DNA from 2 places in the Streptomyces sp. NPDC014882 genome. Region 2 is predicted to be linked to the other one. Evidence: predicted binding sites of a transcription regulator. Region 2 holds the regulator's gene; the other holds the start of a gene.

Region 1 (5,205 bases), on a different contig from region 2:
CTGGCGCGGGAGCAGGTGGTCACGGGCGATGACGACCTTCTCGTCCTCGGTGTAGCCGTCGAGGCGGACCAGCTCCATGCGGTCGAGGAGCGCCTCCGGGATGGCCTCCAGGACGTTGGCGGTGGCCAGGAAGACGACGTCGCTGAGGTCCAGCTCCACCTCCAGGTAGTGGTCCCGGAAGGTGTGGTTCTGCGCCGGGTCCAGCACCTCCAGCAGGGCCGCCGCCGGGTCGCCGCGGAAGTCCGATCCCACCTTGTCGATCTCGTCGAGCAGGACCACCGGGTTCATGGACCCGGCCTCCTTGACCGCGCGCACGATCCGGCCGGGCAGCGCGCCGACGTACGTGCGGCGGTGGCCGCGGATCTCGGCCTCGTCGCGCACGCCGCCGAGGGCGACGCGGACGAACTTGCGGCCCATGGCGTGGGCCACGGACTCGCCGAGGCTGGTCTTGCCGACGCCGGGCGGGCCGACGAGCGCGAGCACGGCGCCGCCGCGCCGGCCGCCGACGACCCCGAGACCCCGGTCGCTGCGCCGCTTGCGCACCGCGAGGTACTCGGTGATCCGCTCCTTGACGTCCTCCAGACCGGCGTGCTCGGCGTCCAGGACCGCCCTGGCGCCCCGGATGTCGTAGACGTCCTCGGTCCGCTCGTGCCACGGCAGTTCCAGGACGGTGTCCAGCCAGGTGCGGATCCAGGAGCCCTCGGGGGACTGGTCGCTGGACCGCTCCAGCTTGTCGACCTCCTTGAGGGCGGCCTCGCGCACCTTCCCGGGCAGGTCGGCGGCCTCCACGCGGGCGCGGTAGTCGTCGGACTCCTCGCCCTCCTGCTCGCCGTTCAGCTCGCGCAGTTCCTTGCGGACGGCCTCCAGCTGGCGGCGGAGCAGGAACTCCCGCTGCTGCTTGTCGACGCCTTCCTGGACGTCCTTGGCGATGGTCTCGGCGACGTCCTGCTCGGCGAGGTGGTCGCGCAGCCGGCGGGTGGCGAGCCGGAGCCGGGCGACCGGGTCGGCGGTCTCCAGCAGCTCCACCTTCTGCTCGGTGGTCAGGAACGGCGAGTAGCCGGAGTTGTCGGCGAGGGCGGAGACGTCGTCGATGGCCTGGACCCGGTCGACGACCTGCCAGGCGCCGCGCTTGCGCAGCCAGGCGGTGGCGAGCGCCTTGTACTCCTTGACCAGCTCGGCGACGTGGCCGGGCAGCGGATCGGGCGCGCTCTCGTCGATCATCGTCCCCTCGACCCACAGCGCCGCACCGGGTCCGGTGGTGCCGGCGCCGATCCTCACGCGGCCGCGGCCTCGGATCAGGGCGCCCGGGTCACCGTCGGCCAGCCGGCCGACCTGCTCGACCGTGCCCAGCACGCCGGTGCCCGCGTACGACCCGTCGATGCGCGGCACCAGGAGGACCCTGGGCTTGCCGGGCTCGGACCGGGCGGCGGCCTGCGCGGCCTCGACCGCGGCGCGCACGTCGTTGTCGTTGAGGTCGAGCGGAACCACCATCCCGGGCAGCACGACCTCGTCGTCGAGCGGCAGCACGGGCAGGGCGAGCGGTGTGAACGCTGCGGACTCAGCAGCCATGATCTCCCCTTAGGCAGTCAAGTTGAGTTATGCCGACTCAATGCACGTGAGTCTCCGAATGTTCCCCGCTCCGACCGCCGTTCGCTGTCAGCGATCACTCGCGCCGCCGCCGACGGGCGACCGCACAGGCTTGCGGTAATAACTCAATGGCGCGAGAGACCATTACGGGAGACTTCGTGGACGGTGTCGTACGGGCATGGGTGGACGGCTGGGTCGTGTCGCGCGGCGCGGCCCCGCCCGTGCGGGAGCCGTGGGGGTTCACCGTGGACGTGGGGCAGCCGGCGCACGTGTCGCGGCACGTCCTCGCGGCGGTGGGCGACGGCGTCGAGGAGGAGACCGTGCGCGGGGTCGCGGACGGCGTGCGGGGGGCCGGTGTGTGGCTGAAGGTGTTCCAGGACCCGGCGCTGGTCGGGGACTGGCTCGGGGAGGGCTGGTGGACCGATCCCGAGCCCGGCTGGCTGATGACCGCGCCGCTGCCGGCCCGGACGGGGCACACGCGCGTGCCCGACGGCTACGGCCTGAGCCGCTGGACGCGCGGCGGCGTCACCCGCGTCCTGGTCACCGCGCCCGACGGCTCCTTCGCGGCCCGCGGCCAGGTCGCCCCGACCGGCGCCACGGCGGTGGTCGACCAGGTCGAGACCGCGCCCGCGCACCGGCGCCGCGGCCTGGGCGGCCTCGTCGTGCGCCTGCTGGCGGAGCGGGCGGCCGCGGAGGGCGCGGAGACGGGCGTCCTGGCGGGGACCCCGGCCGGCCGGGCCCTCTACGAGTCACTGGGATGGACGGTGACGGCGCCGCTGACCAGCGCGAAGTTCACGGGGACCGGCGAGGCTGCCGGTTAGCCGCGCCACGCGCGCGTGCCACGGGCACCGGGGCACCCGTCCCCCGCCGCTCGGACGCACCACTCACGCGCACCGCTCCCCCGGCGCCGTACCCACGGCCAGACCGCGACGCCTGTCGCCAGCGCGATCAGGTGGCCCCAGTTGCTCAGCGGGTCCGTGAGGGCGAGCAGGTCCCTCAGGAGCGTCCCCCCGGACACCACGAGCAGCAGCCGGCGCGGCCAGGGAGCCAGCAGACCGGCCAGCGCGCCGACGCTCGCCGCGACGCCGAAGCTGACGCCGTAGTCGAGGCGGTGCAGCGAGCTGTCCGGAAGGTGACCCACGAGGACGGCGAGGCCCACCGGGATCTCGGTCGCCAGGGTGGCCAGGACGTGCCCGAGCAGGAAGACGCCGGCCGTACGGACGCCTCCGACGCGCCGCTCCAACGCGGTGAGGACCAGCAGGAAGCCGGGCACGAACGGCGACGCGATCCCCCCGGCCACCCACAGCGCGCTGGCCGCCAGCACCGGCACCGGGGCGTGCAGCAGGTGCGCGACATCGGTGCTGGAGTTCTCGTGCAGGCTCCGCACGAGCGCGGGGTCGGCGTGCGCGGTGACGTACGACGTGACGGCGAGGACGAGGGCGTAGAAGAAGGTGAAGGGGGTGCCGGTGGGGGTCGGCAGCAGGCGCCACGGGCGCGGGCGCGACCCCTCGCGCGCCGGGGCCGGGAGCCCGGACGCGGACGGACCGCTCCGGCCGGGGCCGACCGCCGCCCGCCGACGGGGGACGCCGTCCAGGAGGCCGGGGCCGTCGGGGAGGGACCCGGACGAGCCGGACGGGCCGGATGCGCCGGATGCGCCGGCCACCAGACCGATCGGGCCGGACGGGCCGGGCAAGCCGGCCGGGCCGGACTGACCAGGCAGGCCGGTCAGGGCGGACGGGCGGGTCGGGCCGGACGGACTGAGGGGGCCGGACGGACTGGGTGCGTCGGCCAGGTCGATCGGGCCGGACGGGCCGGGCGAACCCGGCGAGGCCGCCGCAGCGGGCGAACCATGCGACGCCGCCGTACCGGTCGGGCCGGGCGATGCCGCCGTAGCGGTCGGCGTGCGTTCCACCGTGAGGCGCTCCTTCCGCTCCCCCGCATCCTTCGCTCCCCGGGACGCCCCCGCCCGTGTCCGACGCCACGCGGCGGTCGGGCCGCAGCAGCCCCTCGGACACCGGCGGTACCGGCGGACGTCAACCGCGCCTACCCCGATCTCCCCCGTCCGAACACCCCTGCGTCCGATATTCCCCGACCGACCGTCAGGACCGGTGCCAAGATGGTCCGATGCCCATCTCCTACGACTCCCCCGAAGTCCTGGACCGTCGTGAGGGCCCCTACGGCGAGGTCGTCCTGCGCCGGCACGGGGAACTGCTCCAGATCATCGCCAACGGCTGCTTCCTGATGGACACCTCCGACGGGCGCTCGGAACGCCTCCTGATGGACGCCGCGCTCACCGCGCTGGACGGCCGCCCCGCACCCGACGTGCTGATCGGCGGCCTGGGCGTCGGATTCTCGCTCGCACACGCCGCCGCCGACCCCCGGTGGGGCCGGATCACGGTCGTCGAGCGCGAACGCGCCGTGATCGACTGGCACCTCGACGGCCCGCTCGGCGCCCTCTCCCGCGCCGCCCTCGCCGATCCGCGCACCACCGTCGTGGAAGCGGATCTCCTCGACCACGTCAATGAGACATCCGACACGTTCGACGCCCTGTGCCTCGACATCGACAACGGGCCCGACTGGACCGTCACGGAGGGCAACGACGGCCTGTACTCGCCGGCCGGACTCGCAAGCTGCGCAAGGGTGTTGAGGCCGGGCGGGGTACTCGCGGTATGGTCCGCCCAGCCGTCTCCCAAATTCGAGGGAACCTTGGGGAATGCCGGGTTCCAACAGGTGCGTACCGAAGAGATCCCGGTTGCCCGAGGCGTGCCGGACGTCGTGCACCTCGCCGTCCGACCTGGATAGCAAAGCCGCGGTGACTCCCCGTACGCTGCTGCCCTGACGCAGGTCATCAAAGCGTCAACCGCAGTCATGCGCAGAAAAGGAATCACCCCACTGGTTCCGGAAAGCACACTTCAGGGGCGGGCGATGGAGCAGACACACACCGCACACAACGGCACGGCGACGGCGACGCCCGGTGCGCAGCGCCGGGTTCTGGTGGTCGAGGACGACCCCACGATCGTCGACGCCATCGCGGCCCGCCTGCGCGCCGAGGGATTCCTCGTGCAAACGGCGGGTGACGGCCCGGCGGCCGTCGACACCGCGGAGGCCTGGCAGCCCGATCTGCTGATCCTCGACATCATGCTGCCCGGCTTCGACGGTCTGGAGGTCTGCCGCCGCGTGCAGGCCGCCCGCCCGGTGCCGGTGCTGATGCTCACCGCGCGCGACGACGAGACCGACATGCTGGTCGGGCTGGGCGTCGGCGCCGACGACTACATGACCAAGCCGTTCTCCATGCGGGAGCTGGCCGCGCGCGTGCACGTCCTGCTGCGCCGCGTGGAGCGCGCCGCGATCGCGGCCTCGACGCCGCGCAGCGGGATACTGCGGCTCGGCGAGCTGGAGATCGACCACGCGCAGCGCCGGGTCCGGGTGCGCTCGGAGGACGTGCACCTCACGCCCACCGAGTTCGACCTGCTGGTGTGCCTGGCGAACACCCCGCGCGCGGTGCTCTCCCGCGAGCAGCTGCTGGCGGAGGTGTGGGACTGGGCGGACGCCTCCGGCACCCGCACCGTCGACAGCCACATCAAGGCGCTGCGGCGCAAGATCGGGGCCGAGCGGATC
Region 2 (5,205 bases):
GTACATCACGGCCTCCGCCGAGGGCCCGCTGCACCTGGACGAGAAGCTCACGCGCGCCCAGTTCCAGCAGCTGACCGCCGACCTGCTGGAGCGCTGCAAGACGCCGTTCCACAACGTCATCAAGGACGCCGGCATCGCCCTCTCCGAGATCGACCACGTCGTTCTCGTCGGTGGCTCCACGCGCATGCCCGCCGTCGCCGAGCTGGTCAAGGAACTGACCGGCGGCAAGGACGCCAACAAGGGTGTGAACCCGGACGAGGTCGTCGCCATCGGCGCCTCGCTCCAGGCCGGTGTCCTCAAGGGCGAGGTCAAGGACGTCCTGCTCCTCGACGTCACCCCGCTGTCCCTCGGCATCGAGACCAAGGGCGGCATCATGACGAAGCTCATCGAGCGGAACACGACGATCCCGACCAAGCGGTCCGAGATCTTCACCACCGCCGAGGACAACCAGCCCTCCGTGCAGATCCAGGTCTACCAGGGCGAGCGCGAGATCGCGGCGTACAACAAGAAGCTCGGGATGTTCGAGCTGACCGGTCTGCCGCCGGCCCCGCGCGGTGTCCCGCAGATCGAGGTCTCCTTCGACATCGACGCCAACGGCATCATGCACGTCACGGCGAAGGACCTCGGCACCGGCAAGGAGCAGAAGATGACCGTCACCGGCGGCTCCTCGCTGCCGAAGGACGAGGTCGACCGCATGCGCCAGGAGGCCGAGCAGTACGCGGACGAGGACCACCGCCGCCGCGAGGCCGCCGAGGCCCGCAACCAGGGCGAGCAGCTCGTCTACCAGACGGAGAAGTTCCTCAAGGACAACGAGGACAAGGTCCCGGGCGAGATCAAGACCGAGGTCGAGGGCGCGATCGGCGAGCTGAAGGAAGCCCTCAAGGGCGAGGACACCGCCGAGATCCGCACCGCCACCGAGAAGGTCGCGGCCGTCTCCCAGAAGCTGGGCCAGGCCATGTACGCCGACGCCCAGGCCGCTCAGGCCGCCGGCGGCGAGGCTCCGGGCGCCGGCGCCAAGGCCGCCGACGACGACGTGGTGGACGCCGAGATCGTCGACGACGAGCGCAAGGACGGTGCCGCGTGACGGAGGAGACCCCGGGCTTCGAGGAGAAGCCCGACGTCCCCTCCGGCGCCACCCCTGAAGACGCCGAGCCGCAGGCCGACTCCTCCGCCGCGGCGGAGGAGCCGGCCCCGGCCGGGGACGAGAACCAGACCGTGGCACTGGTGGCCCAGCTGGACCAGGCCCGCAAGGCGCTCGACGAGCGCACGGCGGACCTCCAGCGGCTCCAGGCCGAGTTCCAGAACTACCGCCGCCGGGTCGAGCGGGACCGGATCGCGGTCAAGGAGATCGCCGTCGCGAACCTCCTGACCGAACTCCTGCCCGTGCTCGACGACATCGGCCGCGCGCGGGAACACGGAGAGCTCGTCGGCGGGTTCAAGTCCGTCGCCGAGTCGCTGGAGACCGTGGCGGCGAAGATGGGCCTCCAGCAGTTCGGCAAGGAGGGCGAGCCCTTCGACCCGACGATCCACGAGGCCCTGATGCACAGTTACGCCCCGGACGTCACCGAGACGACGTGCGTGGCGATCCTCCAGCCCGGGTACCGGATCGGCGAACGCACCATCCGCCCCGCGCGGGTGGCTGTCGCCGAGCCCCAGCCCGGCGCGCAGGCCGCCAAGGGCGACGAGGCGGAGGCCGGCGACGACAAGGAGAGCGGTGGCCCGGACGAGGGCTGAGCTTGACGAGCGGACGAGGAAGGAGGGACGTCGGGGATGAGCACCAAGGACTTCATCGAGAAGGACTACTACAAGGTCCTCGGCGTCCCCAAGGACGCCACCGAGGCCGAGATCAAGAAGGCGTACCGGAAGCTCGCCCGCGAGTTCCACCCGGACGCCAACAAGGGCAACGCCAAGGCCGAGGAGCGCTTCAAGGAGATCTCCGAGGCGAACGACATCCTCGGCGACCCCAAGAAGCGCAAGGAGTACGACGAGGCACGCGCCCTCTTCGGCAACGGCGGCTTCCGCCCGGGGCCGGGCGCGGGCGGCGGCTCCTTCAACTTCGACCTGGGCGACCTCTTCGGGGGCGCCCAGGGCGGCGCCGGCGGTGGAGCCGGCGGCTTCGGCGGCGGACTCGGTGACGTCTTCGGGGGCCTGTTCAACCGCGGCGGCGGCACGGGCACCACCCGGACCCAGCCCCGGCGCGGCCAGGACATCGACACCGAGGTCACCCTGACCTTCACGGAGGCCATCGAGGGCGCGACGGTCCCGCTGCGCATGTCCTCGCAGTCCCCCTGCAAGGCCTGCTCCGGCACCGGCGACAAGAACGGCACGCCGCGCGTGTGCCCGACCTGCGTCGGCACCGGCCAGGTGGCGCGGGGCTCGGGCGGCGGGTTCTCGCTGACCGACCCCTGCCCGGACTGCAAGGGCCGCGGCCTGATCGCCGAGCACCCCTGCCCGGACTGCAAGGGCAGCGGCCGCGCCAAGTCCTCCCGCACCATGCAGGTCCGCATCCCGGCGGCCGTCACCGACGGGCAGCGCATCCGGCTGCGCGGCAAGGGGGCGCCCGGTGAGCGCGGCGGCCCGGCCGGCGATCTGTACGTGCTCGTCCACGTCGACGCGCACCCGGTCTTCGGCCGCAAGGACGACAACCTCACGGTGACCGTGCCGGTGACGTTCGCGGAGGCCGCCCTCGGCGGTGAGATCAGGGTGCCCACGCTGGGCGGCCCGTCGCTCACGCTGAAGCTGCCCCCCGGCACGCCCAACGGACGCACCATGCGGGCGCGCGGCAAGGGCGCGGTCCGCAAGGACGGCACCCGCGGCGATCTGCTGGTCACCGTCGAGGTGAGTGTTCCGAAGGACCTCCCGGGGAATGCTCGGGACGCACTGGAGGCGTATCGCGAGGCGACCGCGGGTGAGGATCCGCGGGCGGAGCTGTTCGAGGCAGCGAAGGGAGCTTGAGAGTGATGGACGGCCGTCGGCGCAATCCGTATGAACTGACCCAGGAGACCCCGGTCTACGTCATCTCGGTGGCGGCTCAGCTCTCCGGCCTGCACCCGCAGACCCTGCGCCAGTACGACCGCCTGGGGCTGGTGTCCCCGGACCGCACCGCCGGCCGGGGCCGCCGCTACTCGGCCCGCGACATCGAACTGCTGCGCACGGTACAGCAGTTGTCCCAGGACGAGGGCATCAACCTGGCGGGCATCAAGCGGATCATCGAGCTGGAGAACCAGGTCGTGGCCCTCCAGTCCCGCATCGCGGAGCTGGAGTCGGCCCTCGACGGCGCGGCGGCGACCATGCGACAGCGCGAGGCGGCCGTCCACGCCTCCTACCGGCGCGACCTGGTGCCCTACCAGGAGGTCCAGCAGACCAGCGCCCTGGTCGTGTGGCGGCCGAAGCGACAGCAGTCCCAGGACTGACGACGCGACAGCACGCCCGAAGGGGCCCGGAGGCCGATGCCTCCGGGCCCCTTCGGGTTCTTCGGGCTTCGCGTGCTCCGGGCCCTTCGCGTGCTCCTGCTCCGGGCCTTCAGGTGCTCCGGGCCCTTCGTGTTCGCTTCGTGTTCTCCCGGCCGGGCGGCCGCCGCCCCGCCGCCCCGCCGCCCCGCGCGGGGCCGGGGCGCCGGACGTGCGAGGTGCGGTGCCGGGCTGCCGGACGCGCGGGCCCCGGAGCCGGCACCGGGGTCGGCCCGCACCGGCTCCGGAGCTGGCCGACTTCGTGCGGCCCTCTGTTCGGGCGGGGGCGGTCGGGCGGTCCGCCGTGATGACGGTCCGTGAAGGCCGGAGAGGGCTGTGCGGTTGTTGGCGAATGTGTGAACTCGTGTCGCGTGGAGGGTCCGTAAAGGGGTTTTGGAGGGTTTCCGCCCCGTCTCCATGTGTCTTCACGCGCTAAGCGGAGTGTGATGTTGTCACTTCGTTAAGTAGTACGGCTTGACGCCGATGGTCGCCGCCGCGTTGGCTTTTGAGCCACCTGGGACAACATGTCGCACCCATGTCCGGAACGCACCTGAAGTGAGCCCTCGAATGCGTCGTATCGCCATAGCCGTGGCTGCCTCCACGATGTCCCTCTCACTCGCGGGATGCGGGATGCTGAGCGCGACGGAGGACAGCGGCGAAGCGACACCGACGAAGAGCAACGACATCACCATCGGCGTGCTGATGCCGGAGAAGACGAACACCCGTTACGAGGAGTTCGACTACCCCATCATCAAGGCGAAGGTCGCCGACCTCACCAACAACAAGGGCAAGACGGAGTACGCCAACGCGGACTCGAAGAGCGAGACGCAGATCTCCCAGATGGAGCGGATGATCGACGAGGAGATCGACGTCATCCTGCTCGACGCCGTCGACTCGCGCGCCATCGCGGACACCGTGAAGAAGGCCAAGGACGCCGGCATCCCGGTCATCGCCTACGACCGGCTGGCCGAGGGCCCGATCGACGCGTACGTCTCCTTCGACAACGAGCTGGTCGGCCAGGTGCAGGGCCGCACCCTGGTCGAGGCGATCAACACGCCCAGCACCGCCGACAAGATCGTCATGATGAACGGTTCGCCGACCGACCCGAACGCCAAGCAGTTCAAGGACGGCGCCATGTCGGAGCTGAGCGGCCGGGTGACGATCTCCGAGTCCTACGACACCAAGGACTGGAGCCCGAAGATCGCCCGGTCCAACATGGCCGAGGCGATCGAGAAGATCGGCAAGGGCAACATCGCGGCCGTCTACTCCGCCAACGACGCCATGGCCGGCGGCATCATCGAGGCCCTGCGCGCCGCGGGCGTCGAGGAACTGCCGCCGATCACCGGCCAGGACGCTGAGCTGCCCGCGGTGCAGCGGATCATCAGCGGTGAGCAGTACATGAGCGTGTACAAGCCCTACCCGCAGATGGCGGAGGCGGCCGCGGAGATGGCCGTCGCCAAGGTCCAGGGCCGCGACATCGAGTTCGACGCCCTGACCCGCGACAAGATCGACAGCCCCACCGACAAGGAGATCCCGGCCCAGCTGGTCACCGTGGTGGCGCTGACGAAGAAGAACATCAAGGAGACCGTCATCGCGGACGGCATCTACAAGCCGTCCGACATCTGCACCGCCAAGTACGCGGCCGCCTGCCAGGCCCTCAAGCTGAACTGACCGGCGCGAGCCGGGTCGGGACGGCGGGCGGGTCCCGGTCCCGGCCCCCAGCCCCCCGCAGGACCCGTACCGGGCCCTCGGGCGG

The links. The regulator HspR, encoded in region 2, represses chaperone genes until heat shock. The targets are predictions, from matches to a motif close to TTGAGNNNNNNNNNCTCAA.
Region 1: the regulator HspR is predicted to act here: its motif matches at 1,592-1,610, upstream of lon (endopeptidase La).

The regions. Positions count from the first base shown of each region.
Region 1 covers NZ_JBIBWL010000001.1:892,038-897,242, reverse strand. Annotated here, with positions in the region: gene lon (endopeptidase La) at 1-1,569, opposite strand, end outside; gene ACF09K_RS04000 (GNAT family N-acetyltransferase) at 1,746-2,408, shown strand; gene ACF09K_RS03995 (rhomboid-like protein) at 2,405-3,259, opposite strand; gene ACF09K_RS03990 (spermidine synthase) at 3,712-4,389, shown strand; gene ACF09K_RS03985 (response regulator transcription factor) at 4,513-5,205, shown strand, end outside.
Region 2 covers NZ_JBIBWL010000003.1:271,098-276,302, reverse strand. Annotated here, with positions in the region: gene dnaK (molecular chaperone DnaK) at 1-1,084, shown strand, start outside; gene grpE (nucleotide exchange factor GrpE) at 1,081-1,734, shown strand; gene dnaJ (molecular chaperone DnaJ) at 1,771-2,955, shown strand; gene ACF09K_RS09225 (heat shock protein transcriptional repressor HspR) at 2,961-3,413, shown strand; gene ACF09K_RS09220 (sugar ABC transporter substrate-binding protein) at 4,017-5,120, shown strand.